Regions from separate parts of the Glutamicibacter sp. NPDC087831 genome, predicted to be linked through region 2. Evidence: riboswitches for the same ligand, from Rfam matches in the RefSeq annotation. Region 2 holds a riboswitch; each other region holds the start of a gene.
What was found. A riboswitch is a leader RNA that binds a small molecule or an ion and turns the genes downstream of it on or off. The one in region 2 is predicted to bind S-adenosylmethionine.
Positions count from the first base shown of each region.

Region 1 (7,941 bases), on a different contig from region 2:
GGGCTCGCCTTCGAAATACAGTGCGACCTTCTGGCCGCGTCCCGCAGCTACATGGCGGTCGGCGCAGTTCACTGCGGCGTTCAGCTTGCCGCCGAGGTACCAAGAAATTTCCGGTCCGCGCTTGGCATCCGGATCGGCCGGAATGATGCGGCTGGTGGTGTGCCACGGGGTGTCCCAATCCAAGAGGTTCGCCGCTTCGTCCCAGAATTCCTGGCGTGCTGCCTCTGAAACTTGAGTTGAGGTTGTTGCCAATTCGGTGGTCATCGCAAACTTTCTTTGGTGAGGGGTAGTTTTGTCAGCGGGTACTAGCTGGTCCGGTTTCAGGTCCAGCGCTTGATAGCCCAGCGTTCTGCTATCGACAGCAGGGCATCGGTGATCTTTCCAAAGACGGCCAGCAGCACGATGGTCATGATTAGGCGGTCCAATCGGCCGTTGTTCTGCGAGTCGGTAAGCAAGAAGCCAAGGCCCATTGACGCGCCGAGGAGTTCGGCTGCGACCAGGAAGAGCCAAGCTTGGGCTAGTGCCAAACGCAGTCCGGAGAAGATCGAAGGGACCACTGCGGGCAGCTGGACGGTGCGCAGCAGCTTCAATCCCTTCAACCCGAAGGCGCGGGCTGCTTCGACCAGGTGGGCATCGACATGGCGCAACGCCAAGGCGACGGTGGTAAAGACCGGGAAGAAGGCACCAATGATCACGAGTGTGACCTTGGAATCTTCACCCATTTTCATCCAGAGCACCAGCAGCGGAACCCAAGCCAAGGAAGGGACTGCACGCAGGGCGCTGATGCTCAGTCCCAGAAATGCATCTGCCAATTTGGACAGCCCGACAAGCGCACCCAGCGCCAAGCCCAGCAATGATCCGAAGGCGAAACCGAGAAGAACACGCTGAGTGGAGATGCCGATGTGCTTTCCGAGTTCGCCATCCTGGAAGAGCTCAATGGCAGCAGAAACCACTGAACCCGGAGTTGGCAGTGTCCACGGAGCAACGATTCCGGTAACGGTGACAAATTGCCACACAGCCAGGGTGGTCAACGGCAAGACCAGCGCAAGCAGCCATTTCGGGGCACGCAGGATCGTTGCGGCCATGCTGGCCTTCTGCTTGGCAGGTGTTTGGCTTCCGCGGGTTCCAGCCACGTTAGTGGGGCTCATGGCTGGTTACTCTCCGGAGATCTTTGTTGCGTCTGCCTTGACGGCAAACTGGTCATCGATGAGGGTTTCCAGAGCTTCATCAACGGATTCCTGCTCCGAGACACCGCCGCTAGCGACCAGCGTGGGAGCAATCTTGCTCAGGACTCCAGTGAATTTGGCGTCGGGAACTGCCGGAACGTCCAGATTGGAGCGTTCCTCAATCACGGTGGCAGCAACTCCTGGTTCGAGCCCTGCTACGTCGGCCAGGATTTCTGCGGTTTCCTCGGGATGGTCAGCTGCCCAGCCACGAGCCTTTTCGTAGGCATCGACAATGAGCTGGGCGAGTTCGGGGCTCTGCTCAATGAAGTCTTCGCGAGCGTTCAGCGCACCGTAGGTGTTGAAATCCAAGTTCCGGTAAACCAGTTGCGCGCCGTCTTTTTCGGCAGCGGCCATGATCGGATCCAAACCGCTCCAGGCATCAACCGAGCCGTTGGCCAGGGCGGTACGTCCATCGGCATGCTGGAGGTTCTGCAGCTTGATGTCAGCTTCACTCAAGCCCGCGGATTCCAGCGCCTGCAGCAGGAAGAAGTATGGGTCGGTGCCCTTCGTAGCGGCCACGGTCTTGCCAGCGAGATCTTCAACGGACTCGATTTTCGAGTCCTTATCCACTACCAGGGCCGCCCATTCCGGCTGCGAATACAGTGCGATGGTCTTGATGGGTGCACCGTTCGAACGGTTCAGGAGCGCAGCGGAACCGGCTGTGGAACCAACATCGATTGCGTCGGCGCGAAGAGCTTCATTGGCCTTGTTGGAACCAGCGGACTGGATCCATTCGACATTTACGCCCTGTTCTTTGGCGGCTGCTTCCAGCCATCCCTTTTCCTTGAGCACCAGGCTCAGCGGGTTGTAAGTGGCAAAGTCGATGGACAGGGTCTGACCATCCGAGGAGGCTGTAGCGTTTTCGCCAGCACAGCCGGTCAGGGCAATTGCGCCAACGATCAAGGCGGCGGCGGACAATGCAGTGCGGCGGGTGAGACGGTTCAAAAGCATGGAGAATCCTAGAATTGTGCGTGCAAGCGGTGTAGGTGAAAGGCAAAGAGGCCGCCGAATGGTTCGGGACCCACGGCGTGGCCGGGACTAGTGGTTGGTTGGGTCGACGCCGAGCAGGCGCAATAGGTGCAGGCGATCTGCAACGAACTTTTCATCGGTATGCCGGCGTGGATGCCCAGCTGAGATGGACAGATCTTCGATGACGCCCGCTGCACTATGCCCAGCGCCTCGCCCCAGAACAATCACGCGGTCAGCCAGAGTCAACGCCTCGTCCACATCATGGGTCACCATGAGAACGGTGGTGGGGAACGATGCGTGAATCGAGAGCAGCAGATCCTGCATCTTCAAGCGTGTCAGCGCATCGAGGGCGCCGAAGGGTTCATCAAGAAGCAATACACCCGGGCGCCGAGCCAGCGCGCGAGCCAGCGAAACCCGCTGCGCCATGCCTCCGGAGATCTCGCGTGGGCGCAAGCTGGCTGCATGGCTCAGACCGGTCAGCTCGATCAACTCCTCGATCAGCGTGTTGCCGGAGCGCTTATCGGTTTCCGGTGCCAGGCCCAGTGCAATGTTCTGGCGAACCGAGCGCCATGGCAGCAGCCGGGGCTCCTGGAAGGCAACGGCGCATAACTCGTTGATGCCGGTGACCTCGCGGGTGCCGGTGCGGATGGTGCCGGTGGTGGGGTGGTCCAAGCCCGATACTGAACGCAGCAGCGTGGATTTTCCGCAACCGCTGGCTCCAAGAATGGCCACGACTTGACCTGCTGGAATTTGCAGGTTGATATCGGCCAGGACGGTGCGGCTTTCCATCTTGGTGGTGAAGGTCCGCGACACGTTGCTGAACTGCACGTCCAGGGCGCTTGAAGCTGAGGCAACGGAAGCTGCCTCGGGCGCTGCAAAGGAAAGAGTCATGTTCATCTCCATCGGTCCTGGCGGTAGCACCGGCCTGCAGAGCAAAACTCCAAAGGTGGTTGCTGCGGCGTCAACGAGCCAGATCTCTCGGCCGCTCGGGATGGTTACGTGTCCATTACAACGAGTCGAACGATTTGAACGCAAATCTTGCGTAATATGAAAAAATCTTCGACAACTACGTCACATTGCCCAGAAATTTCGTTATTTATTTTATTGCAGGCCGGTTTGCTCGACATTAAGCAAAACTTTGCAACTCATCTTCGGCAGGACACGGATTAGGCTGTGAAATTTGAAGATGGGCACTTCCGGCACTGGGACGAAATGTGACTTCGCGGGTTGGAATCACCGGTTTATTACCGTTACAAATGAATTACGACCCATCCAGAGCGGCTGAGAGATCTGGCTCCACGACGCCGCAGCAACCACCCCAATAGCGGGACGGTGCTACCGCCAGGACCGATGGAAAGAATTGAGAACCCTGATGCCTATTGGTGAATCGCACAATGCCCTCGGACTGGACTTCAACCAGCTCAGTGACCCTTCGCAGGCCACCGCAATGGACCTGGACAAGTTTGAAGAACAGCTGCCGACTAGGCAATTGCTGAAAATCACCCCCGGACCAAGTGCGGATGAGCAATACGACCGGCTGGCCGAAATCTTCCGTCCCGTTTTTGCGCAGATCGCCGCAACCGCCAAGGACCGCGACTTGAACCGCGTGCTTCCTTTCGAGCAGGTAGGCCTGCTGAATCGCGAGCGGTTCGGTGCGTTGCGCCTTTCCGTTGCCGACGGGGGCTACGGCGCACGGCTGGTGGATGTCTTCCGCTTGCTCATCGAGCTGTCCGAGGCGGACTCCCACGTAGGCCAGCTGTGGCGTGCACATGTCGCATTCGTCGAGAACGTCTTGGCGCTGGAGGACGAAGAGCTGCGCAAGAAGTGGGTCGCTCGCATCGCTGCCGGGCAGATTATCGGCAACGCCTACACCGAACGCGGTGGCAACGCCCTGGGCACCTTGAACACCAAGGCCAGCACCGTGGACGGGCGCTGGGTGATCGACGGTGAAAAGTACTACTGCACCGGCACCATTTTTGCCGACTGGACCACCGTTGCCGTGGCCCACCCGGAGCTCGCCGGCCGCCAGATCGCCGTGGTCTCCACCCAGCGCAGCGGCGTCAAGATCCTCGACGACTGGGATGGGTTCGGCCAGGGCCTCACCGGAACCGGCACCACCGAATTCCACCAGGTCCCGGTGGATTGCTTCATGCCGCAGCAGACCAATGACTCCGAAGCGGCGATCTTCCAGCTGGTGCTCATGGCCGTGCAGGCCGGCATCGCCCGCGCCGCGCTGAACGACCTGCGTAGCGCGGTGCAGGCGCGCACCCGCATCTTCACCACCGGAACCGGGGTGCCGGTATACCAGGAACCCCAGGTCCTCCAGCTGGTGGGCGAAGTTTCCGCGGAGTCCTTCGCTGCCGACTCCGTGGTGATCGGCGCGGTACTCGAAGTTGAAGCCGCCTTGGGCGACCCGGGACTGAACGACGAAGAACGCTACGCAGTATGCGAGCTGGCCGCCAACCGCGCGCAAACCGTGGTGCAGCCACTGGCCATCGGCGTGACCAGCAAGCTCTTCGACGGACTGGGAGCCTCGTCCACCAGAAGCGGCTGCAACCTGGACCGGCACTGGCGCAATGCGCGCACCATCGCCACGCATAACCCGGCGATCTACAAGGCGCGCATCGTCGGGGACTACGAGATCAACGGGGTCCAGCCGCAGCGGCTGTCCGTCACCGGCGAAGATTCAACCCAGCGGGCTTGAGGGCCTGCGACGCAAACCAGCAACTTTCCACGATTACCGACCTATGGGGGCAAAGCCATGAGCGAGAACAAGCGCGAGATCCTATTCAACGCATTCGACATGAACTGCGTGGTGCACCAGTCGCCGGGCCTGTGGCGCCATCCGCAGGACAAGGCCTCGACCTACAACACCCTGGGCTACTGGACGCACCTGGCCAAAGTGCTGGAAAAGGGAAAGTTCGACGGACTGTTCCTCGCCGACGTGCTGGGCACCTACGACGTGTACAAGGGCACCAACGTCACCCCGCTGGGCTCCGGCGCCCAGGCACCGGTCAACGACCCGATGATGCTGGTTTCCGCCATGGCCGCCGTGACCGAGAACCTCGGCTTCGGCGTCACCGCGGGCACCGCCTATGAGCACCCTTACGCTTTCGCCCGCCGCTTGGCCACCCTGGACCACCTGACCAACGGCCGCGTGGGTTGGAATGTCGTCACCGGCTACCTTCCCTCGGCCGCCCGCAATATGGGCCAGGAAGACCAGATGGAGCACGACGAGCGCTACAACCACGCCGATGAGTACCTCGAGGTGGTCTACAAGCTGCTCGAAGGCTCGTGGGAAGACGACGCGGTGCAGAATGACAAGGCCACCGGCGTCTACACCGACCCGGCCAAGGTGCACCCGATCGAGCACGAAGGCAAGTACTTCAAGGTTCCGGGCATCGCCATCACCGAGCCGTCCACCCAGCGCACCCCGGTGATCTACCAGGCCGGCGCCTCCAAGCGCGGCACCGAGTTCGCCGCGTCGAACGCCGAAGCGATCTTCGTCAATTGCCCCACCCGCGACCTGCTGAAGGAAGCGGTCAGCAAGATCCGTGACGCTGCCGAGGCCGCCGGGCGTGGCCGCTACGACATCAAGGTCTTCGCCATGCAGACCATCATTACCGCCGAAACCACCGAACTGGCCCAGGCGAAGTTCCAGGACTACAGCTCCTACGTGGATATCGAGGGGTCGCTGGCACTGCTGTCCGGCTGGACCGGCATCGACATGTCCGTCTACGGCCCCGACGATGTCATCGGCGACGACGTGAAGTCCAACGCCATCCAGTCCTCGGTGGAAACCTTCAAGAAGGCCAGCGGCGATACCGGCAAGCCGTGGACCATCCGCCAGCTGGCCGAATGGATCGGCGTGGGCGGATTCGGCCCGGTCTCCGTCGGTTCGGGTGCCGAGGTAGCCGAGAAGCTCATCGACTGGGTGGACTACACCGATGTTGATGGCTTCAACCTCGCCTATGCTGTCACTCCGGGCACCTTCGAGGACGTTGTCGAGTACGTGGTTCCCGAGCTGCAGGCCCGCGGGGTCTACAAGACCGAGTACACCGAGGGCACGCTGCGCAACAAGCTGTTCGGCGCCGGCGACCGGGTGAAGGACACCCATCGCGCAGCCCAGTACAAGATCGCCAACCGGATGGCCACCCAAGCCTGAGCATCCGGCCCGCTGGCGCAATAGGCGGCGGCCTGCGGCAACTTCGAAAGAATGTTGCCGCAGGCCGCCGTTTTCGCTGCGCGCCTACTTGCTTGGCTTCAGCACCATGGCTGAACCGCCGCCGCGCCTGCTCGGCTCGGCTGCCGCGGTGAGCGTGCCGTCGGCAGCGATTTCCACCGCTTCAACGGCGCCGATTTCCGCTTGCGGGGTGAAGGAATCGCCAGCTGGCGTGAGTTTGTGGCCGAAGGCCTCAAGCGCCGGGCCGTAGGCATCGATGAACTCAGGTTCCGCCGTGACCGTGGCCGTATTGCGCTGCGAAGCCCGTGGTGCGGCAATGGCCTCGCTGATGCTCATGCCCAAATCGATGCGGTTCACCAGGGTCTGCAGCACCGTGGTGATGATGGTGGAACCGCCGGGGGAGCCGATGGCCAGCACCGGTTCGCCGTCCTGCAGGACAATGGTTGGCGCCATCGAGGAGCGCGGGCGCTTGCCAGGTCCGATGCGGTTGGGATCCTGCGGATCGTAGACCGTGGAGAAATCAGTCAGTTCGTTATTCAGCAAGAAGCCGCGGCCGGGAACCACCATGCCCGAGCCGCCGGTCTGCTCGATGGTCAACGTGTAGGAAACGACGTTGCCCCAGCGGTCCACCACCGACAGATGGGTGGTGGAGATGTTCTCCGTGTCCTGCTCTTCAACCGGTTCGCTGGTGGCAGCAGGGCAGCGGCCATCATAGTTTTCGATATCACCTGGAGCGACCGGCTTGGCCGCGGCTTGATCCGGGTCGATGGCGCACGCGCGATCTGCGCCGAACAGCTTGTCTGTCAGGGTCCGGGTCGGAACGTCGGCGAACGCCGGGTCTCCGACGAACTTGCCGCGATCAGCATAGGCGAGCGCCGTTGCCTCGAAATAATGGTGCAGGGCATCGGCCTCATCCATGGCCGCCACATCGAACTGCCCCAGGATGTTCAGCGATTCGCCGATGGTCGTCCCGCCGCTGGAAGAAGGTGCCATGCCGAAGACATCGTAGCCCCGGTAATCCACCTGGGTCGGTTCCTGTTCCACCACGTCGTAGCCGGCCAGGTCCGCGGTGGACAGCTGGCCTGCGGGAACCGGGAGGTCGGTGCCAGTGCTCTTGGGCGGTGCCTGCACCGTGTGGGCGATCTCGGCAGCCAGCTCTCCCTCATAGAATCCATCAAGGCCTTGCTTGGCCAGCATCCGGTAGGTGTGCGCGAGATCCGGATTCCGGAAGATGGTCCCGACCTCAGGAGCATCTCCGCCGGGCAAGAACAATTCGCTGGTGGCCGGGAACGCGGCGAATCGTTCCTTGTTATCCAAGGTCTGCTCGCGGAACGTTTCATCAATGACAAAACCGCGCGAAGCGATCTTGGTTGCCGGCTGCAGGACCTTTTTCAGGTTCTGCGAACCCCAGTTATCCAGGGCACGCTGCCACGTTGCCAGGGTTCCAGGCACGCCTACTGCCACTCCGCTGGTGACCAGCTCCGGGGTGAAGTTGTACTGCTCGCCGGTTTCCGGATCGATGAATGCGTCATGGGCCATGGCCGCCGGGGCGGTTTCGCGCCC
Region 1 covers NZ_JBIUVH010000004.1:94,523-102,463, forward strand. The annotation lists gene acs (acetate--CoA ligase) at 1-264, opposite strand, end outside; gene ACIOJF_RS13440 (ABC transporter permease) at 321-1,085, opposite strand; gene ACIOJF_RS13445 (aliphatic sulfonate ABC transporter substrate-binding protein) at 1,155-2,177, opposite strand; gene ACIOJF_RS13450 (ABC transporter ATP-binding protein) at 2,265-3,086, opposite strand; SAM riboswitch class I at 3,092-3,193, opposite strand; SAM riboswitch class I at 3,461-3,552, shown strand; gene ACIOJF_RS13455 (acyl-CoA dehydrogenase family protein) at 3,568-4,899, shown strand; gene ACIOJF_RS13460 (LLM class flavin-dependent oxidoreductase) at 4,957-6,360, shown strand; gene ggt (gamma-glutamyltransferase) at 6,445-7,941, opposite strand, start outside.
Region 1: linked by a shared signal. The riboswitch ahead of ACIOJF_RS13450 (ABC transporter ATP-binding protein) and the one ahead of ACIOJF_RS11735 (bifunctional o-acetylhomoserine/o-acetylserine sulfhydrylase) in region 2 are both predicted to bind S-adenosylmethionine.

Region 2 (7,941 bases):
AAGCCAAGACCGGCGTCCGGGCGGGCATCGTTGCCGTAGTAGTCGCCATTGCAGAAGTGCGGATCCAACCGGATGGATTGGGTTTGCACCTGTGCAAAGGCAATTTGCTCGGCAGTCGCCTGCGCGCTCGAGGCCATCACTACGAGATTCTTGACCTGGTCGGGGAACTCGACGGCGTATTCCAACGCGCGCGCACCGCCCATCGAACCGCCAATGACCGCATGCCAGGAATCAATTCCCAGTTGCTTGGCCAGCCGAGCTTCAAGGCGCACCGAGTCCTTGATGGTGACGAAGGGAAAGCTCGAACCGTAGGGCAGGCCCTGGTCGCCCAAGGACGAGGGGCCGGTGGAACCATTGCAACCACCCACCATGTTGATGGACACGACAAAGTACTCATTGGTGTCAACCGTGGCGCCGGGGCCTACGAGCTCTTCCCACCAGCCGGCGCTTTGCGAATCGCCTTGCGCAACGTGGGCGTCACCGGTGAGCGCATGCATCACGAGCACCGCGTTGGAGCCATCAGCTGCTAGCGTCCCCCACGTTTCATAGGCCAGCACCACGTCCGGAAGGAATCCACCGAATTCGAAGTGGTGCTCCCCCACGGACTTACGGCGCAAAATGCCGTCTTGCCCGCCAGCGAGCTCTTCGGCGCGCAGAGTATCTTCAGTAGTCACAATGGATGCCATGCCTAGAGGGTTTCCTGCAGTTCCTTGTTCTCGAGGGCTGCAACAGCTTGGAAGCCCAGTTCCAGATCGGCCAGAATATCCTTGATCTTCTCCAGTCCGACGCTCAGCCGCACCAGTCCCGGGCTCACGCCGGCCGCAACCTGCTCAGCTTCGGAGAGCTGGGCATGGGTGGTGGAGGCCGGGTGGATGACCAATGAGCGCACGTCGCCGATGTTCGCGACATTGGAGTGCAATACCAGTGCGTCCACGAAGGCCTGGCCGGCTTCCGAACCGCCCTCCAGTTCGAACGCGATGATCGAGCCGGCGCCCTGATCGCTGTACTTCTGCGCACGCTCATGCCAAGGCGAGGACTTCAGGCCTGCGTAGGCGACCTTCTGCACTTCCTCGCGGGATTCGAGCCAATTGGCAACTTCTACGGCATTCTGGCCGTGGCGCTCAATGCGCAGCGACAAGGTTTCCAGGCCCTGCGCGATCAAGAACGCGTTGAACGGCGCAACCGAGGAACCCAAATCGCGCAGCAACTGCACGCGGGCCTTGAGGATGTAGGCCAGATTGGCGCCCAGGATGCCGTTGACACCCAGGTCGCGGGCGAAGACCAGGCCGTTGTAGGACTCGTCCGGGGTGTTGAAGCCCGGGAAGCGGTCGGCGTCCTTGGCGAAGTCGAAGTTGCCCGAGTCCACGATGACACCGGCAATGGCACTGCCGTGTCCGCCGAGGAACTTGGTGGCTGAATGGATCACGATATCCGCGCCCCACTCGATCGGGCGGATCAAGTACGGGGTGGCCAGGGTGTTGTCCACCAGCAGCGGCACGCCAGCTTCGTGGGCGATCGCCGAGATGCCCTCGATGTCCAGGACGTCCTGTCGCGGATTGGAGATGGTTTCCCCGAAGAAGGCCTTGGTGTTCGGACGCACCGCGGCGCGCCAATCATCCAGGTTGTCCGGGTCGGAAACGAAGGTGACCTCGATGCCCAGGCGCTTGAGCGTGTGCTTGAGCAGGTTCTGGGTTCCGCCGTACAGGCTGGGGCTGGCCACCAGGTGGTCGCCGGCTTCGGCCAAATTCAAGATGGCGAAAGTGGTGGCAGCCTGTCCCGAGGAGAGCAGCAGTGCTCCAACGCCGCCCTCCAGGTCAGCGATGCGGGTTTCCACCGCGTCGGTGGTCGGGTTGCCGATACGGGTGTAGATCGGCTCCAGTTCCTGCAGCGCGAAACGTGCAGCAGCGCTCTGGGCGCTGGGGAAGACGAAAGAGGTGGTTTGGAAAATCGGGAGAGCCCGTGCCCCGGTCGTCGGATCCGGGGTCTGGCCGGAGTGGATCTGACGGGTTTCAAATGACCAGTTATTGCTCATGGTTTCCTCCAAATAGCGTTTCATGACTATGGGGGTACGCCACTGAAAAGACACCGACAGGAAGCACCATATCGTGACGACTTCCAGGGGTAACCCGCGCTTGTCCTTGATGCCTTGTGCGTTCAAGGGCCAGGTCTTCACCCGGGGCACCCCACCGCGGTTGGAGGGTTGCCGCCCAGTAAGCCGGGGCTTGTTACTGGGACTCATGACCTGGTACCAGTTTGCCCGAAAACCGAAGATCTTTGCAACGCAAGGGCTGGTGATTGGACTCAATCGGTCATATTTCGCGAATATTGCAGGTTCATCGCAGAGTATTCGATAGCATCACGGAACTTAGGTGTGCCTAAGTAGAGACTCGCATCACATGTTGTCATGATGGGCACATGATGAGGCTAGATCACGTAAGTTATGCATGCGGCCCGGACGGGCTGTTGCCAACCGCTGAAAGAATCTCCGAGTCCCTTGGACTGGAATTCGTCAAGGGCGGCGTGCATCCACGATTCGGAACACGCAATGTCATCTTCCCGCTCAAGCATGGCCAGTACCTGGAGGTGGTTGAAGTCCTGAACCACCCGGCCAGCGACAAGGCACCCTTCGGACAGGCGGTTCGCGCCCGTTCGGAGCTCGGCGGCGGCTGGATGGGCTGGTGCGTCTCGGTGGAGGATCTATCCAGTGCCGAGGACCGCTTGGGCCGCAAGTCGGTGCCGGGCAACCGGAAGTTCCCTGATGGCCGCGAACTGACCTGGCAGCAGATTGGCATCAAGGGCCTGATCGCCGATCCGCAGTGCCCGTACCTGATTTCCTGGGATGAAGGATCCGAGGAGCTGCATCCGTCCAAGGCGCTGGAACCTGCCGGCGCCATCAGCCAGATCTCCATCGCCGGCTCGCGTGAACGGGTGCTGGATTGGCTGGGCCAGCCGCAGAACGTCAATTTGGGCGCTGTCACCATGCAATATGAAGCGCCGAATGGCACTCCGGGCATCATGTCGGTTACCTTTGAGACCGAGTCCGGAACCGTGGTGCTGTAAACAGTTCCGCAGAGATCGCAAGTAGGCGGGGACAATGGCGTCCCCACCTACTTTCTTTTCCTTAAGGCCGGTCCAGCCGCTTCCCCAGGACCACGACGTGCTGATCTTCGAAGCCCAGTCGTTCATAGAAATCGATGACGGCAGAGTTCTCCCCGCGGACCATGAGCTGCACCTTGGGCACGCCGCGATCCCGCAGCCACAGGACAGCAGCATCCACCAGCGCCCTTCCCAGGCCGTTGCCCTGCCGGCACGGATCCACCGCAACATAGTAGAGCCAACCTCGGTGGCCATCATGGCCAACCATCGCAGTAGCCATGAGTTGATCGTTCTCAACGATGGACAGCACCGTGGAAGTAGGCTCGGCCAAAGCCCGTCGGGCGTCGGCGAGCGCATCATTCCACGGACGAGTCAGCCCAGTTGCTTCCCACAATTCAACTGCTTGGCGAAGGTCCTCCTCGCGCAGCACGGTAATCTGCATTGGCTCAGCTTACCGGCGCTACTGGCCGATTCCGATGGCCGGCCCGACCAAGGCGTATCCCACGAAGCCGATGGCATCGAGCAGGAAATGCGCGATGACCAGCGGCATCACCCGCCCGTACTTCTGGTATACCCAGCCGAAGACGACGCCCATGAGCATATTGCCGATCATCGGCCCCACCCCCTGGTACAGGTGGTAGCTGCCTCGGATCATCGCAGAACCAATAATGGTGCTCCACAGGCCCAGCTTCAATTTCTTGGCGTAGGTGAACAGGAATCCGAGCATCAGCACTTCTTCGAGGATTGCATGACGTGCAGCCGACAGCAGAAGCACTGGGACGCTCCACCAATAATCGCCAAGATTCGCTGCTGACAGTGCCGTGGTGACGCCCAGTGCCCGTCCAGCGGCATAGACGCCCAGCGTTCCCACTCCCATGGCCAAGAACATCCCCGCCCCGAGCAGTGCGTCCTTGCCCGGCTTGCGCATATCGAAACCGATGTCCCGGATGGTTCGTCCGGTCGTGCGCTTCATCAGGTAGAGCGCCAGCACGACGGGTACCAAGGCAAAGAAGATGTCCAGCAGCTGGTAGGAGAAATCAAAGAACTCGCGGGTGCTCAGCGGGTTGTTCAGCGATGTAGTCTGCTCGCGCAGTGGTGCTCGGGTGACCTTGTCGGCAAAGCTCAGCAGCGAGTAGACCGCGCTTTGTCCCAACGACAGGGCAAGAACCAAGACGATCTCGAATTTGAGGGTCTTGCGGGTTGCTGTCTGCTTAACTTGTTCAGCGTTCACGTTTCCGATCATAGGCTGATCTGGCTGTGCGCGCACTGAGCAGCCACGTGGCAAACCTGCGATAGCCTGAGGTTGAGACCACCAGCAAGCTGAACGAGAAGAGTGCGAGTGAGCCGTCCTGCCACCATTGGAGAACTGCAGATTGCCCGTCAGCTCTGCCCCGATCTTTCCTGGGAAGATGCGGCGGTGAACGAAGGCGGACAATTCCACAAGGTGGTCATTGGCAATCCGCAAGCGGTGATTCGCATGGCGCGCACGCCAGCGGCCACGGAGCAGATGCCCCGTTCCGTCAAGCTGCTTTCTTTGCTGGAGGGCCAGCTCAACTACCAGATTCCGGTGGCGGTCTCCGAGATCCTGCACGTCGACGGACTCAGCTCCGTGGCCATGTCTTTCATCCCCGGCAGCGCCCATGAACCGCATTACGGGGATCCGAAGGTGCTGGGACAGCTGGTCAAGGATTTGGCCGAGCTGCCGCTGGAGCCGATCAGCGAGCATCTGGCCAAACCGTTTTCATTCCGTGGCGAATGGACCCAGGCCAGGCAGCAGCAATGCTTCGATGCGCTGCCCGAGGAACTGCGAGGGCCTGCTACCGAGCTCTGGGCCCAGCTCGATATCCTGGCGCAGGTTCCTGCGGGCTTAGTCCATGGCGACTTGGCCGGCCACAACATGCACTGGATCGGCGAGAAACTGGTTGGCATCTTGGATTGGGATCTGGCCGCTGCGTGGGACCCGGCTTTGAACACCGCTTACCTGAGCCTGTGGCATGGATTGGAAATGGCGGATTTGATTGCTCCCAGCGCAGAGGAAGCATACCGGGCCAAAATCTGGTTGGGCCTGATGAGTCTTGAACGGCTATCGGATACGCTCTCGCGCACCGACAACCCGAAAATGGGCAAGCTCATGCGCAAGATTGGTCCGCGCATCCTCACCGCTGCGCAGACGGTAAGGAGGTGAGCTCCTCGCTAACCATTCATCCCGTCGCGACAGCATTCTCACCAACCAGAATCCGATATCGAACTGTAGCTTCCTAAGCGAGGAAAAATATGACCCTGAAAAACGCATTCGCTCTCATTGCCCTCGTTGGAACTTCAATGGCGTTCACAGGTTGCTCCGTCAGCGATTCCAGCAGTCCCCCTCCACCAGGTACAGATTCGATGATGCTGCTGCAAGACCATGATCTGGCTGCCATCAGCACAGAAATTGATAGGAAGGACCAAAAGATCTCTCTTGCCATACCGCTCCGCGGCGGCGATTATGAGGTTGCGCTCGAATGCTCGGGCGAAGACATGTCGTCCAGCATCGCATGGCAAAGCGATGAGAAACGGGACAAAGGAGAAATCAGCGTTCCCTGCACCCATGAAGGCGCAAACGCCCGCGAAGAGATTTCTCTAAACGGCTACTCAAGTTCGCTCACTTTCGTCGCAAGAGAGTTGCAAGGACACGAACTTACGGTATCAATTGCCTCAAACGCGACTTAGCACTTGATGATGATCCCTCCCGATGTCTTCGTCTATCAGGATTTAGCGAAACATTATTTTGTTCAAACGCGTTGAAAAAGCAAAATGCCCACCCGAGCACGATGCTCAGGTGGGCATTTCGGCGTATCGTCTCCGATGCGAGGAATATTTAGTTCAGTGCTGAGATGGCTGCATCGTAGTCCGGCTCGGTGGTGATCTCCGGGACGATCTGGTTGTAAACAACCTGGCCGTCTTCATCCAGGACAACAACCGAACGGGCCAGCAAGCCAGCCAGTGGACCGTCAACCTGGGTCACGCCATAGTCCGAACCGAAGTCGGAACGAAAGACCGAAGCAGCGGTAACGTTCTCGATGTCTTCGGCACCGCAGAAGCGTCCCAGTGCGAATGGCAAGTCAGCAGAAACGCACACCACGGTCGTGTTCTCCAGGCCGGCAGCCAATTCGTTGAAGCGACGCACGCTGGCAGCGCAAACGCCGGTATCAACCGACGGGAAGATGTTCAGGACAACGCGACGGCCAGCGAGCGATTCGCTGGTGACATCTGCAAGGCCGGTGTCGGTGAGAGTGAAAGCTGGAGCCTGCGAGCCAACGGCCGGCAGATCACCAATAGTCTGTACAGGGGTTCCCTTGAAAGCAGTATTAGCCATAGGTCTTGTTTATCATGAATGCCTAATCCGGAGCTATATTTTCTGCCTACTAGCGCAAACAAGTCGCTCACCTCTCGTTCCTATGCAAAACTGTGGACATGGGCCCCGACTACGATTCATACGCAGCGAAGATGCGTGCTCAGACCCTTGACGGCACTGATTTGGAAGTAGTCGCCCGTTTCACCGACATGCTCTGCCGCCGCAATTCACGAATTCTCGATATCGGTTGCGGGGTAGGCAACACCGTCAACGCCTTGCGCCGCTTGGGACACCGTGGCTACGGCATAGATCCCACACCCCAAGTGCTGGATGTAGCTGCAGAGCTATTCGACGGGAGCTGGTTCCGGCAGCTATTGGCGAACCAGCTGGCCCTGGGCTCATTGGACGAGCATGACCTGCCAAGGACGTACGACGCCATATTGTTGACCGGTAATGTGCCTGCTTTCATTTCTCGCGATGAACTGCGAGGCATATTCAACTTAGCCGATCAGGTGCTCAGCGTCACGGGCGTACTCGTTGTCGGAACCACCCGCCATGCCAACGGCGGACCGGAAGACCAGGACGAACTCCGCGAAGGAACCTCGCTGCAGCTCGTGCAGCGATTCGCCGATTGCCATTTGGCTCCCTACCGTTCTGGCTCCCAATGGTCGGTGAGCGTGTACGCACGCACCGGTCAGCGTTCAGGATTCCAGAGCCCAGATGGAATATTCATTCTGCCCCCTAGCCTCGTGGCTATTTGCGAAACGCCGCCAGGTATTCAACAGTCGGCAAGCTTTTCAAGGCCTGGAATCGCTGCCTAAATGCGACCGCTGTTTCGTAGCCAACTGACTTCGCAAGGGAAGCTGCCGTTTCATCGGTTTCCACGAGCCGCCGGCAAGCCTCTTTTATTCTCAGTGACATTGGGACAGTGGGCATCCCGAAGCAGAACTGTGCTGAGCCAAGCGGGGAGAATTGCCCATGGCTCCGGGCACAAGACGCTAATTCCCCAGCGCTAGGAAGCTACCGGTCCGGGAAGGCACGGAGGCTTGCCTCGATCTCGCCAGAAGCCGCCAACAATCGTCGGGAATTGGGAGTAGCTGACCTGCGTGGCCAGCAGGGGCAGGCATTGAAGGCTTCTCATCGCTTCCATCGAGCAGTCGGACAGAATGCAGCGTCCTAGTTTTGCTTACGGCTTGGACTGCTTCAATCCGCAGCACGGCTCGGGGCCGAAGAATCCTTGCGGCCGGATTCCTGCCGTCCCTATCCCCTTCCCTGGGCGCGCGCGATCCAGACAGATTTTAAATGGGCTCCTGCAAAGATCTAGATCGCTTTGCCGGCCCGATACACGCTGTGGGTCAGGTTCATCCCGGGACGGTACGCCAGATGCGCAGCAACTGGAGCGTCAAGAACATGCAGATCCGCGCGCTTGCCGATCTCAATGGATCCCACTTGGTCGGCAACCCCCAGCGCGAGCGCCCCGCCGTAGGTTGCCGCCTCGATGGCTTCAGCCA
Region 2 covers NZ_JBIUVH010000003.1:198,441-206,381, reverse strand. The annotation lists gene ACIOJF_RS11740 (homoserine O-acetyltransferase) at 1-686, opposite strand, end outside; gene ACIOJF_RS11735 (bifunctional o-acetylhomoserine/o-acetylserine sulfhydrylase) at 689-2,032, opposite strand; SAM riboswitch class IV at 2,124-2,243, opposite strand; gene ACIOJF_RS11730 (VOC family protein) at 2,416-3,060, shown strand; gene ACIOJF_RS11725 (GNAT family acetyltransferase) at 3,122-3,538, opposite strand; gene ACIOJF_RS11720 (CPBP family intramembrane glutamic endopeptidase) at 3,557-4,339, opposite strand; gene ACIOJF_RS11715 (phosphotransferase family protein) at 4,436-5,281, shown strand; gene ACIOJF_RS11710 (hypothetical protein) at 5,371-5,805, shown strand; gene tpx (thiol peroxidase) at 5,954-6,451, opposite strand; gene ACIOJF_RS11700 (class I SAM-dependent methyltransferase) at 6,550-7,251, shown strand; gene hutI (imidazolonepropionase) at 7,751-7,941, opposite strand, start outside.

Region 3 (7,941 bases), on a different contig from region 2:
GTTTGTCTGTCAGCCCAAGCTTTCGGATTGTCATGCCGTGTTCGTTCAGGATGCTGATCAGAGTGGTCTTAGAGATCCCGAACGTCCTGTCTACCGTCGCGCTTGCTTCCCCTGCCTCGTACCGGGGTGCCCGCGGAAGATCGCTTTGAGGTCATCCGCGGGCAACGATGGTGTCGCCGATTCTATCACTTCAGACGCGGGCACCAACAAGCTCCTCGCGCAGGATGCCAGCCCCTGCGCTGAGCGCACTGAGCTTGGCCAGGGCCACATCGCGGCGGAAGGGGGCCATGCCGCAGTTGGTGCTGGCAATCAGCTTGTCCGCATCGACAAATTCGAGAGCATTGCGCAGGGTCTGCGCCACTTCCTCGGCAGTCTCCACGGCGTCATTGGCCACGTCGATAGCTCCAAGCATCACTCGCTTGCCGCGCACCAATTCGACGACCTCCAGCGGGACATTCGAGTGGTGGGATTCCAGCGAAACGGTGTCGATTGAGGAAGCCTGAAGCAGCGGGAAGGACTTCTCGTAGTGGCGCCACTGGGCACCGAGAGTCGCTTTCCAGTCATTATTCGCCTTGATGCCGTAGCCAAAGCAGATGTGGACTACGGTTTCGGCTTTGAGTCCCTCGCAGGCGCGCTCCAGTGCGGCGATGCCCCAGTCGGCCACCTCATCAAAAAAGACGTTGAAGGCAGGCTCGTCGAACTGGATGACATCCACCCCGGCTGCCTCAAGCTCGCGGGCTTCCTGGTTCAAGATGGTCGCGAATTCCCAGGCCAGTTTCTCGCGGCTGCGGTAGTGCGCATCGTACAAAGTATCAACCATGGTCATCGGGCCAGGCAGGGTCCACTTGATCTGCTTGTCGGTACAGGAGCGCAGGAACTTTGCGTCCTGAACGAAGACCGGCTTTTCGCGCTCTACGGCACCGATGGCGGTGGGAACACTGGCGTCGTAGCGGTTGCGGATGCGCACGGTCTCGCGCTTCTCGAAATCGACACCGCTCAGGTGCTCGATGAAGGTGGTAACGAAGTGCTGGCGGGACTGCTCGCCGTCGGAAATGATGTCGATGCCGCGCTGGGTCTGCTCGAGCACCGCTGCGCGCATGGCGTCTTGCTGCCCTTCGCGCAATTGCTCGCCTTCAAGCTTCCAAGGGGACCAGAGCTTTTCAGGCTCGGCAAGCCATGACGGCTTGGGCAGGCTGCCTACAATCGACGTGGGGATAAGCGGGGAAGTCATAAGGGAATCTTTCTGGATCTTAGGCGACGGGTGTCGGGCAGGAAGCGGACCACAGATCGAGCAGTTGGCGATTTGGGATGATGAAATGCTCTTCGGTGAACTTGCCTTGGATCTTGCCCAGTTGGGTTCGCTCTTCGCGGTCATAGAAGACGCGGGTGGGGGAAAAATCCTCGGCGCCAAGGCTCGGGTGGTACACAGCCGGAGCCGCCGAATTGGCGTTGTAGATCTCCGGGCGGTAGATCTTCTGGAACGTCTCCATGGTGCTGATCAGGCTGATCAGCTGCAGGTTCGTGTAGTCGTTGAGCAGGTCGCCACGGAAGTAGAAAGCCAGCGGTGCGACAGCACCCTGCGGCATGAAGTAGCGCACGCTCAAGCCCATTTTTCCGAAGTACGCGTCGGTCAATGAATTTTCATCCTGCTGGTATTCCAAACCGAGCACTGGATGGCTGTTGCCGGCGCGGAAATAGGTTTTGGAAGTCGAGACGCTGATGCAGACCACCGGCAACTGGGCAAAACGCTCACGGTACGCCTGTGAGTTCAAGAAATGCTGGAAGAGCTGCCCATGGAGATCGCCAAAATCTTCCGGAAGCACCGGGGCTCCGCTGTCATTGCACGAAGCTGGAAGCACCACGCTGAAGTCGTAATCGCGGACATAAGAAGAAAAATTATTGCCGACCATGCCCTGGGACCGAGTACCCGTGAGTTTATCCACGATCGTGGTTTCAAGCACTTCTAAAAGTGGAAATTCCTGATCGGTATTATTGGCAGAAAAATGCACATTTGCGGAAATGATTTCCAATTCAAGACAATAGCGGTCGCCTTGGGGATTGTCCCAGTGAGCGAGGGAATTGAAACGGCGGTTGATCATTGTCAGGGCATTGCGAAGGTTCTCTTCGCGGCGCTCTCCACGCGCCAAGTTGGCGAAGTTTGTCGTGGTTCGAGAATTCGCAGAAGGGGAATAATTCTCGTCGAATCTTGTGGTGCTAATGCTGAAATTTAATGCGTCTGCCATGATGGCCAATCTGTATTTGGGAGGCCTGGGCAGGCCGAGGGGAAGTCGTTGCGTCAATCATGCAGGGTGATTCTTGATATCAGGTAACTCGATATAACTATGGATTCATATAGACTCTGGCTATGGTTCAGGGAACAAATGGCTTGACACTTCAGCAGCTGCGCTATTTCGTGGCGGTGGCCTCCGAGGGGTCCATCTCCGCCGCCGCCGACCTGATCTACGTCGCGCAGCCCAGCATGTCGGCGGCGATGAAGGAGCTTGAATCACGGGTGGGGCGCACCTTGCTGGTGCGCTCGGCCAGGGGAGTGACGCTCACCGCCGAGGGCGCAGAATTCCTTGGCTACGCCCGGCAGGTCCTGGAGCAAGTGGAGCTGCTGGAGCATCGCTACCTCGGCCGCCCCTCCGCCAGGCGGCTGCTGGGCGTCTCCACCCAGCACTACTCATTTTCTGTGGACGCGTTTGTCCGGATGGTCCAGGCCAGCGGCGCCGAGGAATACCAGTTTTCGCTCCGCGAGACGCGCACCGAAGAAATCATCGAGGACGTGCGCACGCTGCGCAGCGACATCGGGATCCTCTACCTCAACGACTTCAACCGGAAGGTCATTGACAAGCTGCTGCGCGAATCCCGGCTGGTCTTCCACCCGCTGTTCCTGGCCGATCCGCACATCTTCATCTCGCGCAGCAACCCGCTGGCCACCCGAAGCCAGGTCACGCTCGAAGACCTCGAAGACCTGCCGCGGCTGACCTTCGACCAGGGCGCGAATAATTCCTTCTACTTCGCCGAGGAGGTGCTCTCCACCCGCTCCAGCCAACGCGAAATCCAGGTCTCCGACCGCGCTACCATCTTCAACCTCATGATCGGCCTGGGCGGGTACACGATCTCCACCGGCATCATCAGCGACGAGCTGGATCCCTCCATCGTCGCCATCCCGCTGGCGATCGAGGAGCGCATCGAGATCGGCTGGATCGGCCACGCCGCCATTCCGCTCACCGACCAGGCCCAGCGCTATCTGCAAGAAGTCCGCACCGTGGTCGCCAGCTTCGGGGTCGAGGTGCTCGGCTGAGCCGCCCCAGGCGTAACTCTCGGTCATCGATCGCCGGCCCATCGTCACAAACTTCCGGCAGAACCCCTGCATCACGCTGATTCCGCTCAAAAGCTCGCGTCATAAAGTGGCACCGGCCACCGCGTCATCATGACAAGTTCACGACATATGAAGCTTGGCGGCCTTGTATGAAGCCGGCCGCCCGATAGCGCTTGCACCCCTCGCAGCCCATGGCCAACCATGGAAGAACAACAAACCATCAAGAGCGACTAAGAGATCTGGCTCGTTGACGTCGCAGCAACCATCGGGAAACCGAAAGGTGCTAATGCCAGGAACGATGGAGCAGTTCCGAACGCGTTTTCGCGCTGTGCTTCGTGCCTTTGCACGATGCCTAATCGGTGCACTCCCTCGCAGAAAAACGAGGAGGAGCCATGAGCCAGGAAACCGACGCGGTGCACGCAGGGTACCGCCCGAGCGGAGACTTCCGCCCGATGCTGCCGCCACTGCACAATTCCGCAGCCTACCAATTCGCATCGCATGCCGAAGCGGTCGAGAAGTTCGCGCTGCGCCAGGCCGGTTTCACCTACTCGCGCACCGGCAACCCCACCGTCTCGATCCTCGAGCAGCGAGTGGCCGCGCTGGAAGGCGGCGCCCAGGCGGTAGCCACCGCCACCGGCCAGTCCGCGGTCGCCCTGTCCCTGCTGGCCCTGACCCAGGGTCCCAAGCACATCGTGGCCTCCTCCTCGCTCTACGGCGGCACCGTGGATCTGCTCACCGACACCTTCGCGGACTTCGGCATCCGCATCAGCTTTGTCGACCAGGCCGATCCGTCCGCCTGGGCCGCTGCCATTGAGTCGGACACCCGGGCGTTCTTCCTGGAGTCCGTCTCCAACCCGCTGTGCACCGTGGCCGACCTGCCCGCCATCGCGGCGATCGCCCACGAGCACAACATCCCGGTGGTGGTCGACAACACCCTGGCCACCCCGCTGAATGTGCGGCCACTGGAAATCGGTGCCGACATCGTGGTGCACTCGGCCACCAAGGGCCTGGCCGGGCACGGCTCGGTGCTCGGCGGGGTGGTGGTGGACTCGGGCAAATTCGACTTCTCCGATGCCGCCCGCTGGCCGCAGATCGCCGCCCCGCGGGTGCGCCTGAACAACACCTCGCTGCTTGAGCGCCACGGACCGGCCGCCTACGCGATGCTGGTGCGCTCCAAGTTCCTGCACGACCTGGGCCCGACCCTCGCTCCGGCCAGCGCCCAGGGAATCCTGGCCGGAATCGAGACCCTGCCGGTGCGTGCCGGGCACGTGCAGCGCAGTGTCACCACGCTGATCGAAAAGCTCTCCGCTCATCCGGGCATCGCGGCCATCCACCACCCATCGCTGCCCACCCACCCGAGCCACGAGCTGGCCGCGAAGATCACCCCGAAGGGCACCGGCTGCGTGCTGGCCATCGAGCTGGCCCACCCGTCGCTGGTTTCCCCGGTGATCGACGGGCTGGCGCTGATTTCCCTGGCCGCGAATGTGGGGGACACCCGCACCATGGTCTCCCACCCGGCCACCATGACGCACTGCCGGCTCTCGGAGCAGCAGCTGGCCGCCGCGGGCCTGAACACCTCCACCCTGCGCCTGTCGGTGGGATTGGAAGACCCCGCCGACCTGCTCGCAGATATCACCCAATCGCTGGATCACGCACTGGCCGCAACCCAGGCCACCGCCGGCACCAAGGAAGCGAGTTTCGCATGAGCGGCTTCAACACCCTCGCCGTGCACGCCGGCCAGCACAAGGACCCGCACACCGGTGCGGTGATCCCGCCGATCTACCAGACCAGCACCTTCATCCAGGACGGCATCAACGTGCTGCGCGCCGGGCACGAGTACTCGCGCGGCTCCAACCCGACCCGCAACGGGTTCGAATCCCAGCTCACCGCGCTGGAAGGCGGCACCGCCGGCTTCTCCTTCGCTTCGGGAATCGCGGCCGAAGACGCGCTGCTGCGCGCAATACTGGCGCCAGGCGATCACATCGTGCTGGGTGCCGACGGCTACGGCGGCACCAACCGGCTGATCTCCAAGCTGCACGGCAAATGGGGGATCACCTCTTCGGCGGTGGACATCACCAACCTGGCTGCGGTGCGCGCCGCGATGCGCCCGAACACCGCGCTGCTCTGGGTGGAAACCCCGTCCAACCCGCTGCTGGGCATCGCCGACCTGGCCGGCTGGGCTGCCATCGCCCGCGAACACGGCGCCCTGCTGGTGGTGGACAATACCTTCGCTACCCCGTATCTGCAGCGCCCGCTGGATTTCGGCGCCCACGCGGTGGTCCATTCCACCACCAAGTACATCGGCGGGCACTCCGATGTGCTCGGCGGGGCCGTCATCGTGGCCGATCACCTGCACCGCGGGCAGAGCCTGGCCGAAGCCGTGGGCTACCAGCAGTTTGCCGGGGGCGCGGTCTCCGGTCCGCAGGATTCCTACCTGGCCGCCCGCGGGCTGAAGACCCTGGGCCTGCGCATGGAACGCCACGGGGCTACCGCCTCCACCCTGGCCCGCTGGCTCGATGACCAGCCCGAAGTCACCCGCGTCTACTACCCGGGGCTGGAACGCCACCCGGGCCACGAGCTGGCCAAGTCCCAGTCCGCGGCCGGCCGCGGCTTTGGCGGGATCCTCTCATTGCAGCTCTCGGATGAAGCCGCCGCCCGCGCCTTCGCCCAATCCATGGAGTACTTCCAGCTCTCGGTCTCCCTGGGCGGGGTGGAATCCCTGGTCTGCTATCCGCGCGAAATGACCCATGCTTCGCTGATCGGCACCCCGCTGGAAATCCCGGCCAATCTGGTCCGCCTCTCGGTGGGCATCGAGGAAGCCGACGACCTGATTGCCGATCTGGAACGCGGCCTGGCCGCGGCCCGCGCGGCGTCCAAACCGGTCGTCGCCCGGGTATGTGAAAAGACTCTGGAAAACGCCTGATCGCATCGAACCGCGATTATCGGGCGGCGTGCCCCTACCCTGAAGAATAGTAGTTGGGGAAGGGTGGAATCATGATCGGAATTCTCAATCGGCTCATCGAGCATATCGAGGCTCAGCTACGCGCCGAGATCAACCTCGCTGACTTGGTGCACGCCGAAGGTACGACCGAATACCATGTGCGACGGATGTTCTCCTCGCTGTCCGGCATGCCGGTCTCCGAGTACATCCGCCGGCGCCGCATGACCCAGGCCGCCGCGGATCTGCTTGCCGGTCAGGACCTGCTGAGCATCGCGATCCGTTACGGCTATGGTTCGGCCGAAGCATTCGGCCGGGCCTTCCGAGCGGTGCATGGCGCGTCCGTGGCCGATGTCCGCGAGAATGGTGGCCCCCTTCGAAGCCAACCAATCATCAGGTTCAGCCTGACCGTCGAAGGGAATCGTCCCATGGATGCACGAATAGTTGATCGAGAAGAATTCCAGCTCATTGGATACGCCACGCAGGTACCGCTGATTCACAACGGTGCCAACCCGCACATCCAAGCCCACATCGCCTCCATCCCGATAGCCGAGCACGCTCGGCTCAAGGAGCTGTCTTCCGCGCAACCTGCCGGTTTGCTGCAGGTCAGCGACCAGGTAGACCCTGACTACCGCGAAGGAAGCGAGCTGACCTACCTGCACGGCGTAGCCATACCCGGTGGCAGCGAGGTGCCCAAGGAACTGGACGCGATCCAGATTCCTGCTGGCCAGTGGGCGGTCTTCAGCGCTTCGGGACCCTACCCGTCGGCGTTGCAGGACCTCTACGCCGCCACCGCTACCGCGTGGTTCCCGTCCAATCCGTGGCGTTTGCGCGTGGGGCCGTCCATTGTCGCCGTGCTCGATCGGGCCCCGGACTTCAGCACCGCGACCTGCGAGCTCTGGCTGCCGGTTGAAGCCGGCAACTAGACTTGTCCACAGCCCGTACACGCATGCCCTGCAGATCCATTTCTGCGGGGCATGGTGTACCCATGAGCAGAGAAATCGCGCAAGCGCTGAAGGACCTGGCCGACGCCAACGCGTTGGCCGCTTCAGCGACCCATGTCCTGGCCCAAGGCGGCCTCACCGCCGGCCAGGCCGCCTATTTTTCGATGCTCGCTGAAGACACGTCCCAATCTCTCGCCCGGACCCAGGTCCACGCGGCAGCTGCCCTGCGGCGTACCGGCGCCCACAAGCTCGACCAGGAATCCTTCCAGGCCATCTCCGATCTCGGGGCCCACCCCACCGTCGAGCAAATCGAAGCCGCGAAGGGGCGCACCACGACAGCGCGCACGCATTTCAAGGATGCCAAAGGACTGATGACCGGCTGGCTGGATATCCCGCGCAGCACCGCCGCCGCCCGCCTGGTGCAGGCCGACTGCCTGCTTGGCGGCACGGACGAGGCAGGACAACCGACTGATCCGTGGCTGCCGGAGCTTGCTACGCAGTTCGACGACCCGAGCATTGATCCGCGGCTGGTGGCCTCGGCGGCAATGAAGCTGCATTCGCTCCGCAAGGATCTGGGCGAAGGCAAAGCCGCAGAGTCGAAGAAGCAGCAGCTCCAGGCAGAATCCGCAGCCTTCCTGCGTTCAGAGCCCAAGTCAGCGCGCAAGCACATCAACGACATGGTCTCGCAGATCAAAGCGGGCCAGCGCCCGCTCAAGGCTCTGCTCGACGGAATC
Region 3 covers NZ_JBIUVH010000006.1:141,516-149,456, forward strand. The annotation lists gene ACIOJF_RS16860 (methionine synthase) at 191-1,231, opposite strand; gene ACIOJF_RS16865 (DUF1852 domain-containing protein) at 1,251-2,243, opposite strand; gene ACIOJF_RS16870 (LysR family transcriptional regulator) at 2,366-3,307, shown strand; SAM riboswitch class I at 3,540-3,630, shown strand; gene ACIOJF_RS16875 (O-acetylhomoserine aminocarboxypropyltransferase/cysteine synthase family protein) at 3,718-5,031, shown strand; gene ACIOJF_RS16880 (cystathionine gamma-synthase) at 5,028-6,248, shown strand; gene ACIOJF_RS16885 (GyrI-like domain-containing protein) at 6,320-7,189, shown strand; gene ACIOJF_RS16890 (DUF222 domain-containing protein) at 7,252-7,941, shown strand, end outside.
Region 3: linked by a shared signal. The riboswitch ahead of ACIOJF_RS16875 (O-acetylhomoserine aminocarboxypropyltransferase/cysteine synthase family protein) and the one ahead of ACIOJF_RS11735 (bifunctional o-acetylhomoserine/o-acetylserine sulfhydrylase) in region 2 are both predicted to bind S-adenosylmethionine.